One region of the Macrococcus brunensis genome, then DNA from elsewhere that is predicted to be linked to it. Evidence: predicted binding sites of a transcription regulator. Region 1 holds the regulator's gene; each other region holds the start of a gene.

The links. Region 1 encodes LexA, which represses DNA repair genes until DNA is damaged. Its sites were predicted from a motif close to CGAACATATGTTCG; they were not measured.
Region 2: a site for LexA is predicted at 5,044-5,057, ahead of uvrB (excinuclease ABC subunit UvrB). Genes of this name have one in related genera too.
Region 3: a site for LexA is predicted at 3,626-3,639, ahead of MGG13_RS00315 (Y-family DNA polymerase). Genes of this name have one in related genera too.

Annotation. Positions count from the first base shown of each region.
Region 1 is NZ_CP092179.1:1,127,178-1,135,419, forward strand. Features, by position in the region: gene MGG13_RS05850 (metal ABC transporter solute-binding protein, Zn/Mn family) at 1-131, shown strand, start outside; gene guaC (GMP reductase) at 252-1,235, shown strand; gene MGG13_RS05860 (CAP domain-containing protein) at 1,314-2,300, shown strand; gene MGG13_RS05865 (hypothetical protein) at 2,309-2,725, shown strand; gene MGG13_RS05870 (hypothetical protein) at 2,763-3,200, opposite strand; gene lexA (transcriptional repressor LexA) at 3,410-4,030, opposite strand; gene MGG13_RS05880 (hypothetical protein) at 4,173-4,376, shown strand; gene MGG13_RS05885 (DUF896 domain-containing protein) at 4,483-4,722, shown strand; gene tkt (transketolase) at 4,733-6,715, shown strand; gene MGG13_RS05895 (YneF family protein) at 6,808-7,038, shown strand; gene MGG13_RS05900 (cytochrome c biogenesis CcdA family protein) at 7,153-7,836, shown strand; gene MGG13_RS05905 (CcdC family protein) at 7,838-8,242, shown strand, end outside.
Region 2 is NZ_CP092179.1:600,250-608,491, forward strand. Features, by position in the region: gene secA (preprotein translocase subunit SecA) at 1-1,032, shown strand, start outside; one part of gene prfB (peptide chain release factor 2) at 1,032-1,103, shown strand; one part of gene prfB (peptide chain release factor 2) at 1,105-2,133, shown strand; gene cccB (cytochrome c551) at 2,185-2,505, shown strand; gene MGG13_RS03240 (C40 family peptidase) at 2,615-3,547, shown strand; gene MGG13_RS03245 (CHAP domain-containing protein) at 3,707-4,141, shown strand; gene MGG13_RS03250 (TlpA family protein disulfide reductase) at 4,223-4,762, shown strand; gene MGG13_RS03255 (DUF2198 family protein) at 4,772-5,002, shown strand; gene uvrB (excinuclease ABC subunit UvrB) at 5,107-7,083, shown strand; gene uvrA (excinuclease ABC subunit UvrA) at 7,088-8,242, shown strand, end outside.
Region 3 is NZ_CP092179.1:58,772-67,013, reverse strand. Features, by position in the region: gene MGG13_RS00330 (RluA family pseudouridine synthase) at 1-286, shown strand, start outside; partial or broken gene MGG13_RS00325 (basic amino acid/polyamine antiporter) at 326-1,649, opposite strand; gene MGG13_RS00320 (DUF2188 domain-containing protein) at 1,845-2,258, opposite strand; gene MGG13_RS00315 (Y-family DNA polymerase) at 2,333-3,592, opposite strand; gene MGG13_RS00310 (aminotransferase class I/II-fold pyridoxal phosphate-dependent enzyme) at 3,695-4,852, opposite strand; SAM riboswitch class I at 4,921-5,023, opposite strand; gene MGG13_RS00305 (M20 family metallopeptidase) at 5,279-6,454, opposite strand; gene tenA (thiaminase II) at 6,614-7,285, opposite strand; gene MGG13_RS00295 (IS30 family transposase) at 7,757-8,242, shown strand, end outside.

The DNA of each region.
Region 1 (8,242 bases):
CAAAAACAGAGGCACTTAAGTTTCATAATATGTCTGTACTGACAGACGACGATGTTAAAAATAAAGATGTGACTTATCAAACAATCATGAAGCAGAATGTTGAATCACTTGATAAAGCATTAAATCAATAAAATAATAAAAAACAGTATTTTTCACTTTACAAAGTTATCATTAACCGGTAAATTACCCTATGGACGAATTATTTTATCAAAAGTCTAATTAAAAGTTCGTATTTGAAAAGAGGGGTAATAATGGAAGAAGTATTTGATTATGAAGATATTCAATTGATTCCGAACAAGTGTATCGTAACGAGCAGAAGTGAATGTAATACATCTATAGAATTTGGTCCTAAAACTTTTAAGATTCCTGTAGTCCCAGCTAATATGCAGACTGTTATGAATGAAGAACTGGCTGAATGGTTTGCGAGTCAGGATTATTTCTATATTATGCACCGCTTTGACGAAGCGGCACGTATTCCTTTCATCAAACGCATGCAGGAAAAAGGGCTGTTCGCCTCTATTTCAGTGGGTGTTAAAGAAGGAGAATATCGCTTTGTTGAGCAGCTGGCAGCAGAAGGTCTAGTTCCAGAGTATACGACGATTGATATCGCGCATGGACACTCTGACCAGGTCATCAATATGATCAAACATATTAAAGAGCATATTCCAGGTACATTCCTGATTGCAGGTAACGTCGGTACACCTGAAGCAGTTCGTGAACTTGAGAACGCTGGAGCTGATGCTACGAAGGTGGGTATTGGGCCAGGACGTGTCTGCATCACTAAGATTAAGACAGGCTTCGGTACAGGCGGCTGGCAGTTAGCAGCAGTTAAACAATGTGCGAAGGCAGCACGTAAACCGATTATCGCTGATGGGGGTATCCGTACGCATGGTGATATCGCGAAGTCAATCCGCTTCGGTGCTTCTATGATCATGGTCGGTTCATTATTTGCTGCTCACGAGGAATCTCCTGGTGAGACAGTTGAACTTGACGGTAAACTGTATAAAGAATACTTCGGCAGCGCTTCAGAGTTTCAGAAGGGCGAGAAAAAGAATGTTGAAGGTAAAAAAATGTTCGTTGAGCATAAAGGTTCATTAAAAGATACATTAATTGAAATGCAGCAGGACCTTCAGTCTTCTATCTCATATGCAGGCGGAAAAGATCTTGAATCCATTCGCAAAGTCAATTACGTCATTGTTAAAAACTCAATATTTAATGGTGATACGGATCGCTAAAAAATACATGACTTCGGTCATGTATTTTTTGTTTGATGTCATTTATGCTATAATCGTATTTATTTCTGGAGTGAAGTCATGAAAAAACTGCTATTATTCTGCATACTTGCAGCTGTACTCTTCTTGGTGCCTGTTAACTTCTCGACACTTCCTGATCACGCGACATTATCCGTTAAAGAAAGCTTGAGACATCTGACAGCACAAGAACGACCTGAAAAAACAAAGGCAGTATCAGTTGGTCGTATCAAGATGAATATGTCCAAAAGTCAGGTCAATCATATACTGGGTAAAGAAAAACGAGTGCTGCGCAATCCTTATGGGAGTTGGACGCTCTATCATCAGCAGTATCAGCATTTTGTTATGGTTGGGTTTATGAATAACCGGGTCGCTGCTCTATATTCAAATGATCCACAGTATATAGATAGTCAGGGAGTACTAACAGCAAAGTCACTAGAACAGGTAAAAAAGTTAAAAGGAACACCATTATCAGTAGAAGCGGGTTCAAATTATCGTGTCAGGTTAAGCGATAAACATGTGCTGAGATATCGAGCAGAAGGTATTAGATCGACCTATTACTTTGATCAGTTTAATCGGCGAGTGGATGCACTGATGATAATGTCTGACAGCTATTTCAATCAGAAACAGCAGTTCTATGGTCATCCATCCGTACAGCTGGCGAGAAGCTACGAGCAGCTTGATTTCGAACTGATCAATGCATCACGGGTGAAGCGAGGGTTATCAGCGCTTCAATTTAATGATAAAATAAGTCATACTGCACGACAACATTCAATAGACATGGCTGAAAATCATTTTTTCAGTCATGTCAATCAGCAGGGGCAGACACCATTCGACCGGATGAAGCAAGATGGACTTCACTTTTCTACCGCGGGCGAGAATATCGCCTATGGACAGGTTTCCTCTATAGAGGCGCATCACGGACTGATGAATTCAAAAGGACATAGACAGAATATATTGAATCGTCACTATCTTGAAGTAGGTACAGGCGTTGCATTCAATGAGAAAAACGCACCGTATTATACCGAAAATTTTATAACTGAGAATTAGGAGATTATATGGCTAAAGAGAAAATTTTTTCATCATTGCTCGTTACGACAGAAGAAAGTATTTTAGTAGAGGACATTGGTAATAAACAGATGAAGCTTCCTTCTGTAATGAAGAGAAGCAATCAATCGATTCAGCAGAGTGCTAACAACTTTGCTGCCAGTCTGCATAAACAGCTGAAAGTTGGGGGGATTCTTTTTGTAGTTGAAGACAAGAAGTTGATGAAGACTTTCTTATCAGCTTCTACAGTCAATGCAACATCATTTGTATTTAACGTAAGAAATCATGACGAATTCAAAGTGAAAAAACCTTATGTCTGGTTATCTTTTGATCATCTGGACCAACTGGATATAGCTGATGAACTGAAACAGATTATTATTTCAAATCAAGTCATCAAATCAAGTGTCCCGCTTGTTAATCTGCACTAAAAAAACCGATGGAAAAAAATCCCATGGGTTTTTTAGTTTAGAGACGAGTGATCGTCATATTCAGACGTTCTGTTACTTTCTGGCGACTATTTGTACGCTCTGCTATGCGGTGGTCATCCTGATCGATGATATGAAGCATAGTATCAATGTGACCCAGACGGCGGAACTCTTCAGCGATAGACTGTGCAATGGAGTGATGTTCCGGGTTTACATGTGCATCTATATCATTGAAATAATTCTGAACATCCGTAAAATTAAGTGTCTGTTCATTGTCTTTATAGTTTTCAAGTGACGAAGTAAAACCATTTGTACTGTTTAATGACGGCTGATAGAGATTAGCAATCGCCAGTAGAGATTTTTTAATGCTGCCTTCTCCAAAACCGAAGTTGAACGCGAATTCTGAATCGCTTAAGTTTTTAACTTTATCCAATACTTGCTGACGTTCTGTTTTTACCCAGTTATAGTCGATAGTCATAATCATTCTCCTTTTTGTGTGTTTAGTTTGTTCATACCCGTAATTTCATGAAATATGTTCGTTTATCAAGATTCATTACGGGGTATTCAAAATCTAGAAAAGAGGAATGGGAATGAATCAAGACAAAACTGAAACTAAAGACATATTAGAGCAAGTTAAAGAAATACTTGGACGTAAATAGGTCACGCTATAAATAGCGTGACCTATTTTTAAAACTCACGGAAAAGTCCGACGACTTTGCCTAGCACTGTCACTTTGTTTAAATAAATGGGTTCCATTGTCGCATTCTCTGGTTGTAATCGGTAACGATTGCTTTCTTTATAGAAGCGCTTAACAGTTGCTTCATCTTCTTCTGTCATCGCTACGATAATATCACCGTTCTCTGCAATGGACTGACGACGGACGATGACTTTATCCCCGTCAAGAATACCTGCTTCAATCATACTTTCTCCAATAACTTCAAGAATAAAGACATCACTATTGTGACTTGAAGTGAAATGTGACGGAAGAGGAAAGTACTGCTCAACGTTCTCTACAGCAGTGATAGGCAAGCCCGCTGTTACTTTACCGACGACCGGCACCATAATCGTCTCTTCTAACAGAGCAGATGCAGGTGTTGTACTCACAATTTCAATGGCACGTGGCTTAGTAGGATCGCGCTTGATATAACCTTTTTCTTCTAATCGTGAAAGATGACCGTGAACAGTGGAACTTGAAGCCAGACCGACCGCTTCACCAATCTCTCTGACACTTGGTGGATAACCTTTAGTTGAAACAATATGTTGTAAATATTCATAAATTTCTTGTTGTCGTTTAGTTAGTTCTTTCATGAGAACACTCCTTAGTGTACTTTCTATCTGTATTATAGCATACTTGTTCGGGTGTCACAAACGTTTGTTCGTATTTATATTGACAACGAACAAGTGTTCTGTTATCCTATGAATACAAACAAATGTTCTGGAGGAAAATCACATGACAATTAGAATTTCTAAGGACTTTTTAGCGTATTTCTTTTTCTTTTTAATGATGGCAACGTTCGGAATCATATATATGGCACAATCTAATGCTCTTTATGAAAAACCTCTTACTCATGAAGTAGGGCAAACTCAAGTACAATCGACTGCGAACACACATTCCGCCACCATGAACGGAGAAGTCCTGGGTATTGTTCGGTAATATGAACGTCTGACTTTAGTCAGACGTTTTTTTGTGCTTAAACAAGCACTCCTGATAGCTTTGAGCTATAAATTTTGATATCTTAATTAGTGAAAGGATGAGGTTTATGTTAGAAGAACACAAAATGAAAAGACTGAATGAACTCTCACAGAAAAAGAAAGAATCAGGTTTAACTGAAGAGGAAGGAAAAGAACAGACAGGCTTGAGAGCTGAATACCTGTCCAACTTCCGTAACAGTTTCAAAAAAACGATTGAAAACACAAAAATTATTGATCCTGAAGGCAATGATGTGACACCGGATAAAGTTAAAGAAATTCAGCGTCAGAATAATATCAGAGAAGAATAGGAGAGAAACAATGACAAACGATCAGTTAGCAATTGATACACTACGTGCGTTAAGTATTGACCAGATTGAAAAAGCAAAATCAGGACACCCTGGTTTACCAATGGGTGCAGCACCGATGGCTTATACTTTGTGGACAAAGCACTTGAGATTTAACCCAAGTTCTAAGTATTTCTTTGACCGTGACCGTTTTGTTTTATCAGCAGGCCATGGTTCAGCACTTCTCTATTCACTGCTGCATGTGTCAGGGGCGCTTGAACTGGAAGAGCTTAAAAACTTCCGTCAATGGGAATCTAAAACACCGGGACACCCTGAGTTCAACCATACTGATGGTGTAGACATTACAACAGGTCCACTCGGACAAGGTTTTGCGATGAGTGTCGGGATGGCGATGGCTGAGAAGCACCTGGCAGCGAAATACAATAAAGAAGGTCATGACATTATTGACCACTTTACTTATGTGCTTGTTTCAGACGGGGACCTGATGGAAGGGATTTCTCATGAAGCGGCATCTCTTGCAGGTCATTTAAAATTAAACAAACTGATTGCTTTATATGATTCAAATGATATCTCGCTGGATGGTGACTTGGATAAAGCATTTTCTGAGCAGGTTAAAGGACGCTTTGAAGCATATGGCTGGCAGCATATTTTAGTTGAAGACGGCAATGATATCAATGCCATTGATGCAGCAATCACTCAAGCTAAAAACGCTGACCGTCCGACGATGATTGAAGTGAAAACAGTCATCGGCTACGGCGCTCCTAATAAACAAGGGACAAATGGTGTGCACGGTTCACCACTTGGAGCTGATGAACGTAAACTTGCTTTTGAAAACTACGGACTTGATCCAGAAGAGACATTCAATGTGCCTGATGAAGTCTATGAAATCTTCCAGAACACTATGCTGAAACGTGCCAATGACAAGGAAGCTGCCTGGCATGAAGCATTTAAAGCTTATAAAGAAAACTTCCCTGAACTCGGGGAGCAGCTTGATGCAGCAATTGACAATCGCCTCGTAGAAGGTTATGCCAATGCTTTACCGAAGTTTGAAGTAGGGACATCAGATGCGACGCGTAGTACTTCAGGACAGGTTCTTCAGGCTTTATCACAGTCCGTACCGCAGTTATTTGGCGGCTCTGCCGATTTAGCATCTTCGAATAAATCTAATATTAAAGAAGAAGCTGATTTCTCAGCAGAAACACCAGAAGCCCGCAATATCTGGTTTGGTGTCCGAGAATTCGCGATGGCTGCTATGATTAACGGTATGGCCGCGCATGGTGGGGTTAAACCATATGGCGCGACATTCTTTGTCTTCAGTGACTATTTAAAACCAGCGCTCCGTTTAGCTGCTTTAATGGGTGTACCGTCAACTTATGTCTTTACGCATGATTCTATCGCAGTCGGAGAAGATGGACCGACGCATGAACCGATTGAACAGCTGGCAGGACTTCGTGCGATGCCATATTTAAATCTGTTCCGTCCGGCCGACGGTAACGAAACTCGTGTCGCATGGCAGGTCGCAATGGAATCTAAGAAGGATCCAACTGCTTTAGTACTGACACGTCAGAACCTGCCTGTTCTTGATGTAGAGCAGTCAGTTCTCGAAGAAGGTGTACGACGCGGTGCTTATATCGTCTATCAATCTGAAACACCTGAATACTTAATCGTTGCAACGGGTTCAGAAGTTTCACTTGCTTTAGAAGCAGGTCAGCTGCTTGAATCTCAAGGTAAAGGTGTACAGATTGTCTCTATGCCGAACTTGAATATGTTTGATCAACAGGATGCAGACTACAAATCACAGGTTCTGCCTCGCAGCTTAACGAAACGTGTAGCAATTGAAATGGGTGCGACAGATGGCTGGTACAAATATGTCGGTCTAGATGGACTTGTTATCGGTATTGACCGCTTCGGTGCAAGTGCACCTGGCGACATCGTTATGGAGAAATACGGCTTTACGAAAGAAAATGTGGTTAAAGAAATTTTAAGCCATTTCTAGTAAGACTACCGGGTGACCGGTAGTTTTTTTATGGTTGAAATATAGACTGTATTTTAGTAAAATTTGATAGGAATGAGAAAGTGGGTGAAAGAATGGCAACTTGGATCTGGATTTTATTAATTATTCTTGCAGCAGCTGCAGGAGCAGCCGCTGGTTTTTATTTCGCACGTCAATATATGATGGATTATCTTAAAAAGAACCCGCCTATTAATGAAGAAATGTTACGCATGATGATGATGCAGATGGGTCAGAAACCATCACAGAAGAAAATCAATCAGATGATGTCTATGATGAACAAAAACATGAATCAGAATCTGAAGTAATGAACAGCTCCTGTCCTGGTTGGATGGGGGTATTTTTTTGTCATCAACTGTTCAAAATATAGATGTTCATCCTATATAACTGTTTGCTAATATAGAAAGGAATGGGGTGATTAAATGGGCGATGTAACAATGGCTCTCGCGTTTGGGGCAGGTATTCTAAGTTTTATTTCACCATGTGTACTGCCGATTTATCCAGCGTTTCTATCATATATAACTGGGGTATCGTTTAATGATCTGCAGGAAGGTCAGATCAACCGTAAAGCTATCATGCATACGTTATTATTCCTGCTAGGGTTTTCAATTGTTTATATTTCGTTTGGTATAGGTATTGGTTTTGTCAGTACTATACTGCAGACGTATGATGATACGATTCGAATGGTTGGCGGACTGCTGATGATTGTGTTCGGGCTCATGACGCTCGGTATCTTTACACCTGACTTCCTGATGACGGATAAAAAGTTTAACTTCAAAAATCGTCCGTCAGGTTATTTCGGTTCATTCGTCATTGGTATCGCATTCGCGGCCGGATGGACACCGTGTATGGGGCCAATAGTAGGATCCATTATTTCTCTGGCACTTTCTAATCAATCGCTGGCACTGTTTTACATGATTCTCTATGTCCTTGGTTTCTGTATTCCATTTTTCCTGCTGACTTTCTTTATCACAAAACTGAAGTTCATTCGAACATACAGCCAGGTATTGATGAAAATAGGCGGGGTTATTATGATTATTATGGGTATACTGCTTTTCTTCGACCTGTTGGTTGAAATAACTAGACTATTCAGCTGGGGGATTTAATATGTATGTCATCTTGTCGATGATTGTTGCGGTATGTATGGGGCTTATCGTTATCGTAGTCAGAATGAAAGCCCAGAACTATCCGACTAATGTCAAAAAGATTATTTTACCGCCATTTTTTATGGCAACCGGTGCTTTAATGTATATTTTTCCGTATTTCAGACTGACACCGATGGAAATATTAGAAGCAGTTATTGTCGGAATGTTTTTCTCATTATTCCTGATCTACACTTCTAACTTTGAAGTGAAGGACAAACAGATTTATATGAAACGCTCTAAACTCTTTCCCGTCATATTAATCACACTACTTGTCATTCGGTCCGTCATGAAATATTTCCTCAGCAGTACGATTCATCCCGGTGAACTTGCAGGTATGTTCTTCCTTCTTGCATTCAGTATGATCGTT
Region 2 (8,242 bases), 530 kb from region 1:
CTCGGTGAAGGTGTTCAGGAAATCGGTGGGCTCGCAGTTATCGGTACAGAACGTCACGAATCTCGTCGTATCGATGATCAGCTTCGTGGTCGTGCAGGTCGTCAGGGAGACCCAGGTTTCAGTCGTTTCTATCTGTCACTGCAGGATGAACTTATGGTCCGTTTCGGTTCTGAGCGTATGCAGAATATGATGACGCGTCTCGGCATGAATGACGAGGTACCGATTGAATCTAAAATGGTGTCACGTGCTGTAGAATCTGCTCAGAAACGAGTAGAGGGGAATAACTATGACAGCCGTAAACGTGTCCTTGAATATGATGATGTACTGCGTAAACAACGTGAAATTATCTATAAAGAACGTAATGACATCTTAGAGCAGGAAGACTGTTCAGCTCAGGTTCATTCAATGATTCAGGAGTCAGTCCGTCGTGCAGTTAACGCGCATTTCACAGGGGAAGACGGTCGGCAGGACTACGAAACATTCATCAATTACATTGAAGACATGTATATTCCTGAGGGCGACTTAAAAGAAGAAGAAATTGCCCGCCGTGATAACGATGAAATATATAATGTCGTCATGGATCATATTGATGTACAGTATAAACGCCAGGAAGTTCAACTGGGCGAACAGATGCATGAATTTGAGCGCATGATTCTCCTTCGTACGATTGATATGAAGTGGACAGATCATATCGATACGATGGATCAGCTGAGAACAGGTATCCATTTACGTTCATACGGTCAGATCAACCCGCTACGTGAATATCAGAATGAAGGTCTCACAATGTTTGAAGATATGCTTGATAACATTGAAGATGACGTTTCTAAATATGTACTTAAATCCATCATCGATAAAGGTGAGCAGGTAGAGCGTGAACAAGTGGCTCAAGGCGAAGCCATGGTCGCAAATGATGGTAAAGAAAAAGTGAAGAAACAGCCTAAGCAGGCTGAGCCGACTATCGGACGAAATGAACCTTGTCCATGCGGCAGCGGCAAAAAATACAAAAACTGTCACGGAAGAGATGAGAATTAATGGAAGCATTCGAAATCAAGAATACTCTTTCATCAATAGATGAAAAATTAAATAGTTTCAGGGGGTCTCTTTGACTTAGAGGAAAAAGAGACGAATATACAGGAATACGATGAAATGATGGCTGATCCAGGCTTCTGGGACGATGCAAACAAAGCTCAGGACATCATCAATAAAAGTAATGCCTTAAAAGAAGTGGTCAATGGCTATCAAGCGCTGGCTGAAGAAAAAGAAAATATTGAAGTCATGCTTGAGATGGTTAAAGAAGAAAGTGATGAAGAGATGGAAGCGGAAATCGCTGAAAACTTAAGAAGTCTCAGCGAGGATGTCGATCAGTTTGAACTGAAGATGCTGTTAGATGGTGAATATGATGCTAACAATGCCATCCTTGAACTTCATCCAGGTGCCGGAGGTACGGAGTCGCAGGACTGGGGTGCCATGTTATTACGCATGTACCAGCGTTTCAGCGATAAACAAGGTTTTAAAGTAGAGACCATTGATTACCAGCCGGGAGACGAGGCAGGTATTAAAAGTGTGACGCTATTGATCAAAGGACACAATGCTTATGGTTATTTAAAAGCCGAAAAAGGCGTCCATCGTCTTGTGCGTATATCACCATTTGATTCATCTGGCCGGCGTCATACATCTTTTGCTTCATGTGAAGTGGTGCCTGAATTTGATAACGATAATATTGAGATCGAGATTAATCCGGAAGATATCAGTGTGGACACGTACCGTGCGACAGGCGCAGGTGGGCAGCACATCAATACGACTGACTCCGCCGTTCGTATTACCCATCAGCCGACCGGTATTGTGGTGACTTGTCAGAACGAACGTTCACAGATCAAAAACCGTGAACAGGCGATGAAGATGCTGAAAGCGAAGCTCTACCAGCGTAAACTGGAAGAGCAGGAAGCAGAGATGCTTGCTATACGTGGTGAACAGAAAGAAATTGGCTGGGGTTCTCAGATTCGTTCATACGTCTTCCACCCGTACTCAATGGTCAAGGACCACAGGACAAACGCTGAAACAGGAAACACATCAGCCGTCATGGATGGCGACATCTCACTTTTTATTGATGCTTACTTAAAAAGTCAGCTGTAATGGTTTAGCAGATGTATTATAATGGTAAGTGTAAATAATAAGGGGGAATTGCTGATGAAAAAATGGTTAGTAGGTACAGTTTTAGCAGGAACGCTAGCTCTTGCAGCGTGTGGCAACGGAGAAGAGACGAAAACAGCAGATAATAGTAACGCAGATTCTGGATTAACAGCGTTCCAGAATAATTCATGTGTCGGCTGTCATGGTAAAGACTTAGAAGGTGCAAGCGGCCCGAACCTCACTCAGGTAGGCGCTAAATACTCTAAAGCAGAAATTGCAGATATCATCAAAAATGGTAAAGGCAATATGCCTAAAGGTCAGGCTCAGGGCGAAGACGTCGATAAAATTGCTGAATATTTAAGCAAACAGAAGTAATATTACAGTTATATAAAGATATCATTGAGTCTATATCTTTACAGGTTCCCCTGTGCTATATTTGAATCAAATTTGTGAATTTGATTTAAAGGCGGGGGAATTTTTTTATATGAAGAAAGTAATCTTAACACTGACTTTAGCAACAACATTATCAGTGACATCTATAGCCGGCGCAGATGCAGCTGAAAAAGCGCATGCCGGAGAATATAAAGTGAAAAAAGGCGATACATTATTAAAAGTAGCTGATAAATATGAAATTTCTACGTTACGTCTCAAAAAATGGAACAACCTTAAATCAAATCAATTAAAACCAGGTAAAATCTTAATCGTTGATGAGAAAAAAGTGAAAAAGTCACATGAATTTAAAACGATGCTGGATCCAAAAATCGATATTGTCAGAACTGAAAAAAAGTCTGAAGCTAAAATTACAGAACCCGCTGCAGAAGGACGATACCAGGCCGCTGAACCAACCATCACCGTTAAATCAGAACCTGAACAAGCAGCAGCGCCTGTTATGAGACCGCATGATGAAGAAGTCAACGTCATCTCCCCGGAAACTTATGATTTTGAATCAGCAGAATCTGACTCACCGATCATCAGACCACACGATGAAGAGAACAATTTTATCTCACCTGAAACATATCATTTTGATGCCACAGATACTGAAACAAAACTCGAACGGTCAGAAGTCAAAATAACTTCTTCAAACCGCATTGCTCAGATTGCACTGAAAATTGCAGCCAATAAGTCTTATGTCTATGGTGCCAATTCATCTACACAAGTCGATTGTTCTTCTTTTGCTCAACAAGTTTTCGCTGCTATGGGTAAATCTCTGCCACGGACGACTTACCAGCAGATGGCAGTTGGAAAACGAGTCACTTCTCCAGTTGCAGGAGATCTTGTCTTCTTTAATGAGGGCAGTCACGTAGGTATCTATATTGGCAACGGCCAGATGGTGGATGCTCTAAATTCGAAAGAAGGCGTTAAGCAGCGTGCAGTCAGTTATATTAACGGTAGTGTGACAGGTTATTATAGATATTAAAAGACGGCGAAAGCTGTCTTTTTTGTTTAATTTTATAGAAATATGTCTATAAGTATATATTAGGTAACAGTTATATTACGCTTAAGTAACATCGGATTTTGCTCTCATTTTCTATGCTATTATCATCTTACTAAGAAAATGTTGGAGGAACAATTCACGATGAAAAAAATGATGCTGTCGATCTTAACTGTCCTTATGTTACTGACTATCTCTACTGCTGTTGAACAGCCTACTGCTCAAGCTTATTCAAATCCTGTAAAATATAAAGCGGCTAACTACTACACATGGGGCAGCTGTGCATACTACGCATTCAATCGTCGTGCTCAACTCGGACGCTATGTTTCCAACCAATGGGGCAATGCAAGAAACTGGGCATACAATGCATCACGCTACGGTTATACGGTGAGCCGTAAACCTATTAAAGGTTCTGTCCTTGTTTCACAATTAGGCTACTATGGTCACGTAGCAGTTGTTGAGAAAAAATATACAAATGGTTCAATTGTTGTATCAGAAATGAACTATCCACGTCAGGGCGTTAAAACATACCGTACAATTCCTAGCTATCAAGTACGTAATTTCCAATATATCTATTAATTTTTAGAAAGGATAAACGAATTTGTTTATCCTTTTTTTTATGGATTCTTGTTATAATAGCGAAGGAGAAGGAGGCAGAATATGAAAAGAATCTTGATGTGGGTATTGAGCGGTATTTTTATGCTGCTGGCGGCATACAGTGTATATACTGTCATCAATCAGGATACGACAGAGTTGAAAGTCAGCGGACAAGCGCATTACATAAACGACCGCAATATCAGCAAGGAGCCGGTGCAGAGTTTGGAAGGAGAGAAACTGAACTTAGGCCGTGAACTGACAGCTGACATTAATATCATTAATTTCTGGGCCTCCTGGTGTGAACCATGTAATAAAGAAATGCCTGAACTGATCAAATACAATCAGCAGAAGCCGAATCACATTAAGCTGATAGGAATGAACGTCCAGGATAAAGAAAAGGGACGAGACGCGTTTCTTAAGAAGTATCAGCCTGATTACTCGATTGTTACTGGTATTGAGGATATGGTCAAAGATTACAAAATCTATAATATACCGACAACTATTTTTGTGAGTAAAGAGGGTAAGGTCCTCTCGACTTATGTCGGCGAACTGGATGCCAGTAAACTGGAGACTCTTGTTCAGGAAGTGGAAGGGAGATCATAGATCAGTATTATGATATGGTATATACTTGCTTCTTTTCTGCCGGCTATCATGGTGATTATGTTCAGTATGATGATAAAAAATAAATATACAGGATTAGCGTTAGCCGCTTTAGTGATAGGGGTATCTGTCTACAAAGGCTTTTTTCATTCAGAAATGATTGTGTTTCTTGATACTCTCTCGCTGATGCTGGGCTATTTTGCAGTTGATCAGCTGAAGCTGGATCAAACGATTCATTATTAATAGACACGGTCGCAAATGCGAACGTGTTTTTATTTTGAGAGCGAACAGATGTTTGTATTTTTAAGGTTATATTTGCTAAAATAGATACGTTAAGGAGGGGTTACATGGAACATCATCCATTTAAACTACAGTCAGAATTTAAGCCCGGCGGGGATCAGCCGGCAGCGATTAAAAAGCTTGTAGCCGGTATTAAAGAAGGTAAACGTTATCAGACATTGCTCGGTGCAACAGGTACAGGTAAGACGTTTACAATGAGTAACATCATCCAGGCAGTCGGCAAACCCACATTGATTATTGCGCATAATAAGACGCTTGCAGGTCAGCTGTACAGTGAGTTTAAGGAGTTTTTCCCTGATAACCGCGTTGAATATTTTGTCAGCTACTACGATTACTATCAGCCGGAAGCGTATGTTCCCTCTACAGATACATTTATAGAAAAAGATGCCTCAATTAACGATGAAATCGATAAATTACGTCACTCAGCGACAAGTGCACTTTTTGAGCGGGATGATGTAATCATCATTGCATCGGTGAGTTGTATTTACGGTCTCGGTAACCCGGAAGAATACAAGGATATGGTGGTCAGCGTAAGAACAGGTATGGAGATGGATCGTAATGCGCTGCTCCGTAAGCTTGTAGATATTCAGTACACAAGAAACGATATTGACTTTCAGCGCGGGACATTCCGTGTACGCGGGGACGTCGTCGAGATATTTCCTGCCTCACGTGATGAGCAGTGTGTGCGCGTCGAGTTTTTCGGTGATGAAATAGATAGAATACGTGAGATCAACTATTTAACAGGTGAAGTGCTGAAAGAGCGTGAACACTTCGCTATCTTCCCGGCCAGTCACTTCGTTACACGAGAAGAAAAAATGAAAGTAGCCATCGAACGTATTGAAAAAGAGCTGGAAGAACAGCTGAAAGTATTTCGCGCCGAAAATAAACTGCTGGAAGCCCAGCGTCTCGAGCAGCGTACAAACTATGATATTGAGATGATGCGTGAGATGGGTTTCTGTTCAGGTATCGAGAACTATTCTGTACATTTAACACTGCGCCCAAAAGGCTCGACGCCTTATACACTACTGGATTATTTCGGAGATGACTGGTTGATCATGGTCGATGAGTCGCACGTCAGTCTGCCGCAGATTCGCGGTATGTATAACGGTGACCAGGCGCGTAAAAAGGTACTGGTGGATCATGGTTTCAGATTGCCAAGCGCACTGGATAACCGTCCTCTTAAATTTGATGAATTTGAAGAAAAAGCACAGCAGTTTGTCTATGTTTCTGCGACGCCCGGTCCATTTGAAATTGAACATACTGACGAGATGGTTGAACAGATTATCCGTCCGACAGGATTGCTTGACCCTATTATTGAGGTTCGACCTTCACAGCATCAGATTGATGACTTGATGGAAGAAGTTCGCGTGCGTATCGAACGCAAAGAACGTGTCCTGATTACGACACTGACTAAAAAAATGAGTGAAGACTTGACCGCTTACCTGAAAGAAGCAGGCATTAAAGTCAACTACCTGCATTCAGAGATTAAGACGCTGGAACGAACAGAGATCATCAGAGATTTGCGTCTTGGTGTCTATGATGTCCTCATTGGTATCAATCTGCTTCGTGAAGGTCTGGACATACCGGAAGTGTCACTGATTACCATTCTGGATGCTGACAAAGAAGGATTCCTGCGTTCAGAAAGATCACTTATTCAGACAATTGGACGAGCTGCGCGTAATGAAAACGGGAAAGTCATTATGTATGCAGATAAAATCACTGACTCGATGCGTACAGCTATAGATGAAACACAGCGTCGACGTGATATTCAGGAAGCCTATAATAAAGAACACGGTATTACACCAACAACAATTCATAAGAAAATCCGTGATGCTATCAGCGCTTCTGTTGAAACCGATGAATCAGTGAAAGAAACTAAACCGAAGAAAAAGCTGACGAAAAAAGAACGTGCAACCCGTATGGAACAAATCGAACACGAAATGAAAGAAGCGGCAAAAACACTGGACTTCGAACGTGCGACAGAGCTGCGTGATATTCTATTTGAACTGAAAGCAGAAGGGTGAACTTATGAAAAATAAAGAAATTGTCGTTAAAGGAGCAAGAGCTCATAACCTTAAAGATGTAGATATAAAAATACCGCGCGATAAGCTTGTCGTGATGACAGGCTTATCTGGCTCGGGTAAGTCCAGTCTTGCATTCGATACAATTTATGCAGAAGGCCAGCGTCGTTATGTAGAATCATTAAGTGCTTACGCCAGACAGTTTTTAGGACAGATGGATAAGCCTGATGTTGATACGATTGAAGGCTTATCCCCAGCTATCTCAATCGATCAGAAGACGACTAGTAATAACCCGCGAAGCACAGTATCAACCGTGACAGAAATCTATGACTATCTACGTCTGTTGTTTGCTCGAATCGGGACACCTTATTGTCCGGTCCATAACATCAAGATAGAATCTCAGACCATACAGCAGATGGTAGACCGTATTATGGAGCTTGAAGAACGTACTAAAATACAAGTGCTGGCTCCCATTGTTTCCGGTCGTAAAGGTGAACATAAGAAGCTGATTGAAGACATCGGTAAGAAAGGTTATGCCCGTCTACGCATTGATGGTGAGATGGTGGAAATCGGAGATGACATTAACTTAGCGAAGACATCAAATCATGATATCGATGTCATCATTGACCGATTAGTCGTCAAACCGAATATTGAGAGCCGTTTAGCGGACTCTCTGCAAAATGCACTGGAACTTGCTGAAGGCAATGTGGTGATAGATGTCATCGGCGAGAAAGAAATGAAGTTCTCTGAAAATCATGCCTGTCCTAAATGTGGTTTTTCTATAGATGAGCTGGAACCAAGGATGTTCTCGTTCAATAGCCCGTTCGGTGCCTGTCCTAGCTGTGATGGTCTTGGGACAAAGCTGACGGTCGACCTCAGTCTCGTGATACCGGATGAATCCATTAGTCTCGCTGATGGCGCTCTCGTACCTTGGCAGCCGATCAGCTCGGAATATTATCCGTCTCTTCTTAGACAGACAGCCAAGCATTTCAAAATTGATATGAAGAAGCCGTTTAATAAACTGACCAAAAAAGAGCGTGACATTATCTTCTACGGTTCACCGGAGCAGATAACTTATAAATTCAGACAAGATAATGGTGTCAGCCGTTCAAGAACAATGGCCTATGAAGGAATCGTCAACAATATCGACCGTCGTTTCCAT
Region 3 (8,242 bases), 1.1 Mb from region 1:
ACAGCACGGCAAAAAAGCAATCACTCATTATACTGTCTTTAAAACAAGTCGTAAACAGACACTGCTTAAAGTCAATCTGGATACTGGGCGTAAAAATCAGATTCGAATCCATATGCAGGAATTAGGTCACCCTATCGTCGGCGATAAGAAATACGGTGCGACGACTAACCCCTTCAGAAGACTCGGTCTGCATGCACATATTCTCGCTTTTACCCATCCCGTGACTCATCAGAAGATGCGCTTTCAGTCTCCTGTACCACCGATATTCCTGACACAGTTCAAATAAGGAAAAGCAGCAGAATATGATCTTCTGCTGCTTTTCTATTTAGAAGTTCGACACTTTGCCGCTGATAATAAAATAGACACCGGTTAAGGCTAAGAGTGTGATGACCCCAAATAATATTTTATCCATTTTTGAAATCGGTCTATCGTGCAGTTTCTGGACATGCTGATAGACAAATATACCCGGGAAATAGAGAATCATCGTCAAAAGGAGATATTCAAGCCCTGCTGCATAGACGATCCAGATTGAATAGATGGAAGCCACTGCTCCTATTAAAGTCTGCTTACGGGAATGCTGTCTGCTGGACTTCAGCTGATAGAATGCACTAAATGCATAGGGTAACAGTACCGCTGACGATGCCAGGCTGAAAGCAAAGTTATAGGCTTTATCTGTAAAGAGTAAGGTGATGAAAAACAACTGAACAATTAGACTTGTTATCAGCATAGAGTGGATAGGTGCATGATTATGGTTATCTTTACCGAACCACGCCGGAAAGATATTATCTTTGGCAGCTAAATTGGGCACTTCTGCTGCGAGCAATGACCAGCCAAGCCACGCTCCTATAACAGAAATGATCAAGCCGATATTGATAACGACTGCTCCCCATTTACCGACAACTTGTTCCATGACGCCTGCCATCGACGGGTTGCTGAGTTCTCCTATCTGATTCTGGATAATAATCCCTTGCGCAAGAACCGTAATCATAATATAGATGATAAGAACGCCGAGAAGTCCGATAATCGTCGCTTTTCCGACATCACGCCGTTGTTTCGCACGGCTTGAAAAAACAACGGCACCTTCCACACCAAGAAATGCCCACACCGTCACCAGCATTGTACTTTTGACCTGAGCCATAATATCCTGAAAATCAAAACTTTTCGGACCTTGGTCAGTCATACCATAAAAACCTGTCATAAATGTATCGAAATTAAAGCCAGTCACTAATACGACTAAAAATAAAAAAAGCGGAATCATTTTAGCGATAGTCACAATCATATTGATTAACATTGTATTCTTGACTCCTCTTGAAATGAGCAGAAAGACACACCATAATAATAACGAAGCTACTATTATACTCGGTCATCAGCAATGTGCCATATGCGACATTGCCGAGTAACGCACTAAACTAGTAACCCCAGGCAGAATTGAATCCCATATAATCACCGAAACCTGCTTGTGCGTAACTATAGATGCCGCCGTCAAGTTTCGGTCTGACACTCGTTAAATTCTGAAAGCTGAGCCCTAGTGCTATCATGCCAACTCCTGTGATCAGCCAGCCGATGAGGATAGCTAGTCCGCCTGCTTCAGTACCCATATCACTGATCAGGTTAAAAGCACCACCGCCGATCATCGTTCCCACCACCATCGCAACGAGCGCCAATAAACTTAATTTCCTATCATTCGCTTTACCCAAATCTCTCCACCTCGATTAATCAAATACAGTCCTATTACTCTTCTTATGAGTAAAAATTTTTATCGACTTCTACCTTTACCCATTTAAACGGCCAAATAGCATTAAAATTCAAATAGATACCCCCAATCAGTAGATTGGAGGTATCTATCAATCATTTTTTTGATGCTGAATGACTTTCACATCTTTGTTATCAGCAATTTCTTTAGCACGCTTTGCCGCTTCCTGTTTTGTATCATGCGTTGAATCTGCGCGTTGAGCACCCTGTGTCTTCACGTGCCACTTATTATCTTCAAAGTAGACTTCAACGTCCTTGTCCATCAGCTCTGGATGTGCTGAATCATCTTTTTTGTGCTGCGTGATTTTCTTGTTCTTCAGTTCATGCAATTCTTCTGTTGAGGCCGCTTTATACCAGTCTTTCGCCTGTTTTGTCGCAATAGGAATCAAATCTTCTTCCTTATAGCCATCTGTCAGCATCGCATTTCCGATATCGATGGCCTTCTTCCGTTCAAGTTCATCAAAGTTCTTCCAGCTGTTCGGGTAGTCATTCATTGTCCACATCATCATCACTCCCATTTCAATTGTTACTCTTTCCATAACCTTTTTGAGGAGATATTAATCTTCTATTAATGAGAAACTTAACCTTTATGACCGGCGATGAGTCCTTTTCGCAGTTTAATAGTGCCGCTATTCGTTAAGGACGACGCTCGTATGACGATGTCTTTACCATACTTACGACGGAGCTGGTCAAGATAATCTTCTACAATCTCCCGTTTCATGTCTTCCGGTGCTTCAAAGAGACTCATCTGTCTGATTCGACTATCACGCAGATTGCTGAAAGAAACACTTACTGTCCTGAAAAGGCGGTTTATCTCTGCATATTCTTCTAAGTACCGCCAGATCAGGTTAACAATCTGCATAGTCGCTGTGAAATAATCCTTCTTAGTGAACTGTTTATGGATTCCCCCACCATCTGCATAGCCTACAGTAAAGGCAATCGTCGTCGGATACAGATTCTTCTCTCTGACGCGGTAAAACACCTCATCTATCTGTTCACTGATGACCGTCTTCAGTTCATGAAACTGATAATCACGCATCAGAATCTGTGACTTACCGTATGATTTGCCTTTGATGACATGCGGTTTGCGAATCACACTTTCATCTATTCCATTGGCATGCAAGTGCAGATCGACGCCGATAATACCGAAGTCACGCTTTAAATATTCAACTGGATAATGGGCTAGATCACCGATACTGAAGATGCCTTTCTTGTTCAGCTTCTTCTCCGTCCGATTATTAATGCCCCACATCTCAGTCAGTGGTTCGATATCCCACAGTTTACGGGGGACATCGTGATAACGCCATTCAGCGACACCTTCTGTCGTCCGTTTTGCTTCTAAGTCCATGGACAGCTTGGCAAGCAGAGGGTTTGAGCCGATACCTATCGTGCTGACAATCTGCGTCTGATTGTAGATTTCCTGCTGCAGTATACGTGCCATCTGATAAGGTGACCGGGCAAACAGATGATAGGAATCCGTGATATCCATAAAGAATTCGTCGATACTATACTGATGGAAATCTTCGGGCGCTACATATTGCAGCGCAATCGCTGAAATCTCGCTCGATACTTGAATATATTTAAGCATAGAGGGGTTAATGATATAAATATCTGAACGATGCGGAATTTCAAATAATCTTGATCCAGTTTTTATACCTAATGTTTTTAAAGGCGGTGTTGCAGCCAGTACAACAGAACCTTGACGTTTCGTATCTCCGACAACAGCGAGTTTAGTCGTCAGCGGATTCAGTCCTTTTTCGATACACGAGACCGATGCAAAGAAGCTTTTAAGGTCAACACAAAGTACATCACGAGAACTACATTGATAATAGTCATACATTCTCCCACCTCATTTATATATCAAGTGTATACGAGAACATACGTTCGTGTAAAGTAGTGAGAAGGACTCTTACTTTAATAAAATAATTCACTTAAAACGGCTTTAGTGATAGAGCGCTTTTGTTTCGGCAAGTCTATTCAGCAGTTCCTCTATCTCCTCATCACTGATAGCAAGAGAAATCCGAATATACTGATCACCATTTGAACCAAATGGCAAGCCCGGTGTCGTCAATATAGACTGTTTCTTCAGCAGGTCATCTACATATGCTTCGCTGTTATAACCATCCGGGATTTTAAGCCATAGGAAAATACCGCCCTGCATCGGCTCAAACGGAATACCTGCCTCAGTCAGGAAGCTTGTCACTTTATCTCTACGCTTTCTGAAGATGGCGTTCTGCGTCTCTAGGAAAGGTTCTCCCAGTGCCAGTGCACTGACCGCTGCTTCCTGGACGACCCCCCACATCCCGACTTGTGTATGGTCCTGATAATAATTGAGTGCGCCGACGATATCCTTATTACCTACCGCAAAACCAATCCGCACCCCTGACATATTAAAGCCTTTAGAGAGTGAATAAATTTCCACTGCCACTTCTTTTGCACCTTCTGACTGCAGGATACTTGGATTTTTAGCGTCGAATCCGAACGCTGCATAGGCAAAGTCATGCACAATCTGTATCTTCGTCCCTCTGAAGCGCTCGATAATCTCATCGAACCCTGCACGTGTCGCGACCGCTCCTGTCGGATTGCTTGGATAATTGAGATAGATGAGTCGAGTCTTGTCTAATACCGCGGAATCAAGTGCATCAAAATTCGGCCAGTAACGATTGGCCGGCAGTAGTGGCAGCTCATAAACTGTACCACGTGCAAGCTTCACACCTGCAAGATAGTCCGTATAACCTGGGTTCGGCAGCAATACACCTTCTCCCGGTTCAATGACACAAAGAGGCAGGTTGACCAGTCCGTTCTTCGTCCCATAAAGAATACAGATTTCCTCGTCTTTATCCAGCTCAACACCATAAGTCTCCAGATAGAATTGCTGAATCGCTTCTTTTAGGACTTCCTTACCCCGGAACACGCCATATTTATTATTAGCAGGCTCCTGCACTGCTGACTGAATTGCTTCCAGCACTTCCGCCGGCACTTTCTGGTCAGGTATACCGACTGCTGTATTAATGAGGGGGTTAGTCCCGATTTCGAGCTTTCTGCCCATCGTCTTGCCGAAATAACTTTCGGGTATCGAATCCAGTAATCTAGAACGCATGCTCTCTCTCCTTCTTATCTCTAAAAATTAAAAACGTCATTACTTCAGCAGTAATGACGTTAAAAGATCACTTATCTGCCAAGCTTCTGCTTGATGGATTTAGCACAGTGCTCACAGAGCCTGCTGCTGAGACTTCATAGGGCCAGTTCCCTCCATCTCTCTGGATAAGACATATTTAAATGATTGTTATCAATATAGTATTAAAACAGGAGGTTGTCAAACCGGTTTCCGCTCCAACACTGTCTCTTTATAAGTGAAGTTCAGTTTCCTTTTCCAGTCGAGGCGCCTGCAGCTTAATAATCTGCCAGAAAATGACGATCATTATCAGCTGTGCCATACTTTTCTTTTGACTACTAGCTTGATTAATCATCAATAATCATTTGCATAAAAAGAAGACAACCATGGTCTTTCCTTGCTCGATATTCATTATTTTTCATCGTTCAGATAAGTTAATACAGCTGTGCCTACTGCTTTAGCTGCAACCATCATCGATTTTTCACTGATGTTGAATTTAGGATGATGGTGCGGGAAGATTTCCCCGTCTTCTGGTGCAGCGCCTGAGTAAATAAAGGTACTTGGAAGTTCTTTAGCATAGTATGCAAAGTCTTCTGACGGGGGTTGTGGTTCTGTCTGCTCAATTTGTACATCAGAGTGATCTTTAATGGCATTGACCACATACTCTGTGAATGCTGGATCATTATATAGCGCTGGGTAGTCATCATTATATTCCAATTCACATGTGACACCGTACATGGCTTCAAGCCCTGATGAGAGACGTTTAATTTCTTTTTCGATAGTTGCTTTTGTCTCTTCAGTCAATCCACGGACGTCTCCTTCAAGTTCAACAGCATCTTTGATCACATTGAACGGGCCTTTCCCATCGAATGAACCAATAGTCACAACACCTGTTTCAAACGGGCTGAGTCTTCTTGATACGACTGTCTGCACAGCAGTGACGAAAGCGCTCCCTGCTACAATTGCATCATTCGCCATATGCGGAGATGAGCCGTGACCACCTTTACCTTTGATCTTCAGTTTGAAGAAGGCACGTCCCGTCTGCACAAACCCAGGATAATAGTACATTTTACCTGTTTCCATCGTACTCATGACGTGGACACCGATCACGTTATCAACGCCCTCAAGTACGCCGTCCTTAATCATTGTCTGTGCCCCACCTGGCGGAACTTCTTCAGCTGGCTGATGAATAACGACAATCTTACCGCTGAAGCTATCTTTCATTTCGATCAATGTATCTGCAAGTATCAGCATATAAGCTGTGTGCGCGTCGTGACCACACGCGTGCATGACACCTTTATTTTTAGAAGCATAAGGCAGACCGGTTTCTTCTTCGATTGGCAATGCATCAAAATCTGCACGAATCGCAATTGTTTTACCTGGTTTACCAGAGTCAATAGTCACTTTAACCCCATTCGCGCCGACATTTGTCTCGACTTCAGCATCTTTTCCTTCGTAGAAATCCGCAATATATTTCGGCGTTTCTTTTTCTTCGAAAGATAATTCTGGATTTTCATGTAAATGACGTCTGATGGCAATCATCTGTTCTTCTTTACTTTCAAGTGTTTTGATTAACTGATTGTACACGCCTATTCACTCCTTACGAAATCATTTTATTTCAATAATGTCCCCTTCTTTATTTTTTGTAAATATACGCTCTTTAACTGCCTTTCATATCACTGATTCTGCGACCATTCAGAACCAGTTTTGGAGCGTCAGGGTCATGTCCTTGCAGAGTTGCGACAATTACACTGTCTCCTTACAGGGCCAGTTCGAGATGTTCTCAGCCATGTCCCAGAACAGATATTCATAATAGCTGGTCTTTACGACAATCTCTTCCAACACTTTTAATTCTGCCTCACTCTTACCTTCAGCAGCTTCATTCATCAGCCGGATACAGTCATCCTTCAGTTCAGTGAATTCAGGTGAATGATACATATCCACCCATTCCTGATACACACCAAGATTGTTGTTTGATGCTGCAAGGTGCTCACCAATATAGTGATAGCTCCACGTACAGGCAAGCACTGCTGCTATCGTATATTCAACGCCACCCTGATGAGCCATCTTCAGCATATAGCTGGTATAAGATTCCGTCACTTCAGCCGCTTGCACCGCCTCAAGCTCTTCTTGTGTTATACCGAACTGCGCTGCATAAGAACGGTGTAAGGCCATCTCCGTCGCCAGTGTGCCGTGCAGCAGTTCGCCGAAAGTCGTCATCATAGCAAGATCAGTGGCTTTCGAGGCACCGACTGCAAACAATCTCGCATATTCAATTAAATAAATATAATCCTGCTTCAGCCAGTGTTTGAATTTCTCAAGGTCTAATGTCCCATCACCCAGACCTTTAACAAAAGGATGCTCTAAATAAGAATTCCAGATCGGTTCCACTCTCTCAAATAAACGTTCTGTAAACACTTTATCTTCACTCCTCCCAATCCTTTACATACACTTCAACGATAGATAAGTTATCAGTAAAAGTCAAAAGGTTAGAAAATACAACTAATTGTCATGATTATATTTATTACGTTGCTTTTTGAGGGCAGTGTTTCTTGTGAAACAACACAAAAGATTTCAGTACATTTCTTTAAAACTTGTATGCTTATGCAAACTATAGACTATTACTATTAGATTCTTTTATTATCATTTATCGTACGTAAGTCTAATTGTATTGCTTGAAATGAAAATTAATTTATAGTAAAAATTTTCTGTTTGCGTTGCCACAGCAGTTTCGTTATTAATAAATTAAATTTTCTTTATCTGGCAAGTTATACAATCAAGTTAGCCACCTAAGGTAGAGGATACATTAATTGTTTATAAAAAAATACGCCATGACGAGTTCATGTTAATATTGTAGTTCTCACACCGACAATAAAGGAATGAATTCGTATGACGCATATCAATGGTAACACGAAAACCGTTAAGGGCAAACACCTTTCTAGAGATGAACGGATCATCATACAGACGTTGATCAGTGAAGGATATTCAAACAGACAAATAGCTGGAAAGCTCGGTAGAGCGCCACAGACCATTAATAATGAGATAAAGCGTGGCACGTACACACAAAAGAGCCGGCAGGTGCATAACAATAAGACTTACACTTACTACAAGTGCGTCTATTCACCTGATTTTGCCCAGGATAGATACTTTGAAAATCGTATCAAGTCAGGACGTCGTCCTCTTCCCGTTACAGATAATCCCTTTGTTGAATGGGCGGATAATCTGATGATACATGAGGGGATGTCTCCGGCTTCCGTTATTATGATGGCTAAGAAAGCTGAGCTCTTTCCAGAAAGATTCATCCCCTGTATAAAGACACTCTATAACTGGATTGACAGAAAGCTGATAAAGACGCGTAATATCAATCTTCTGATG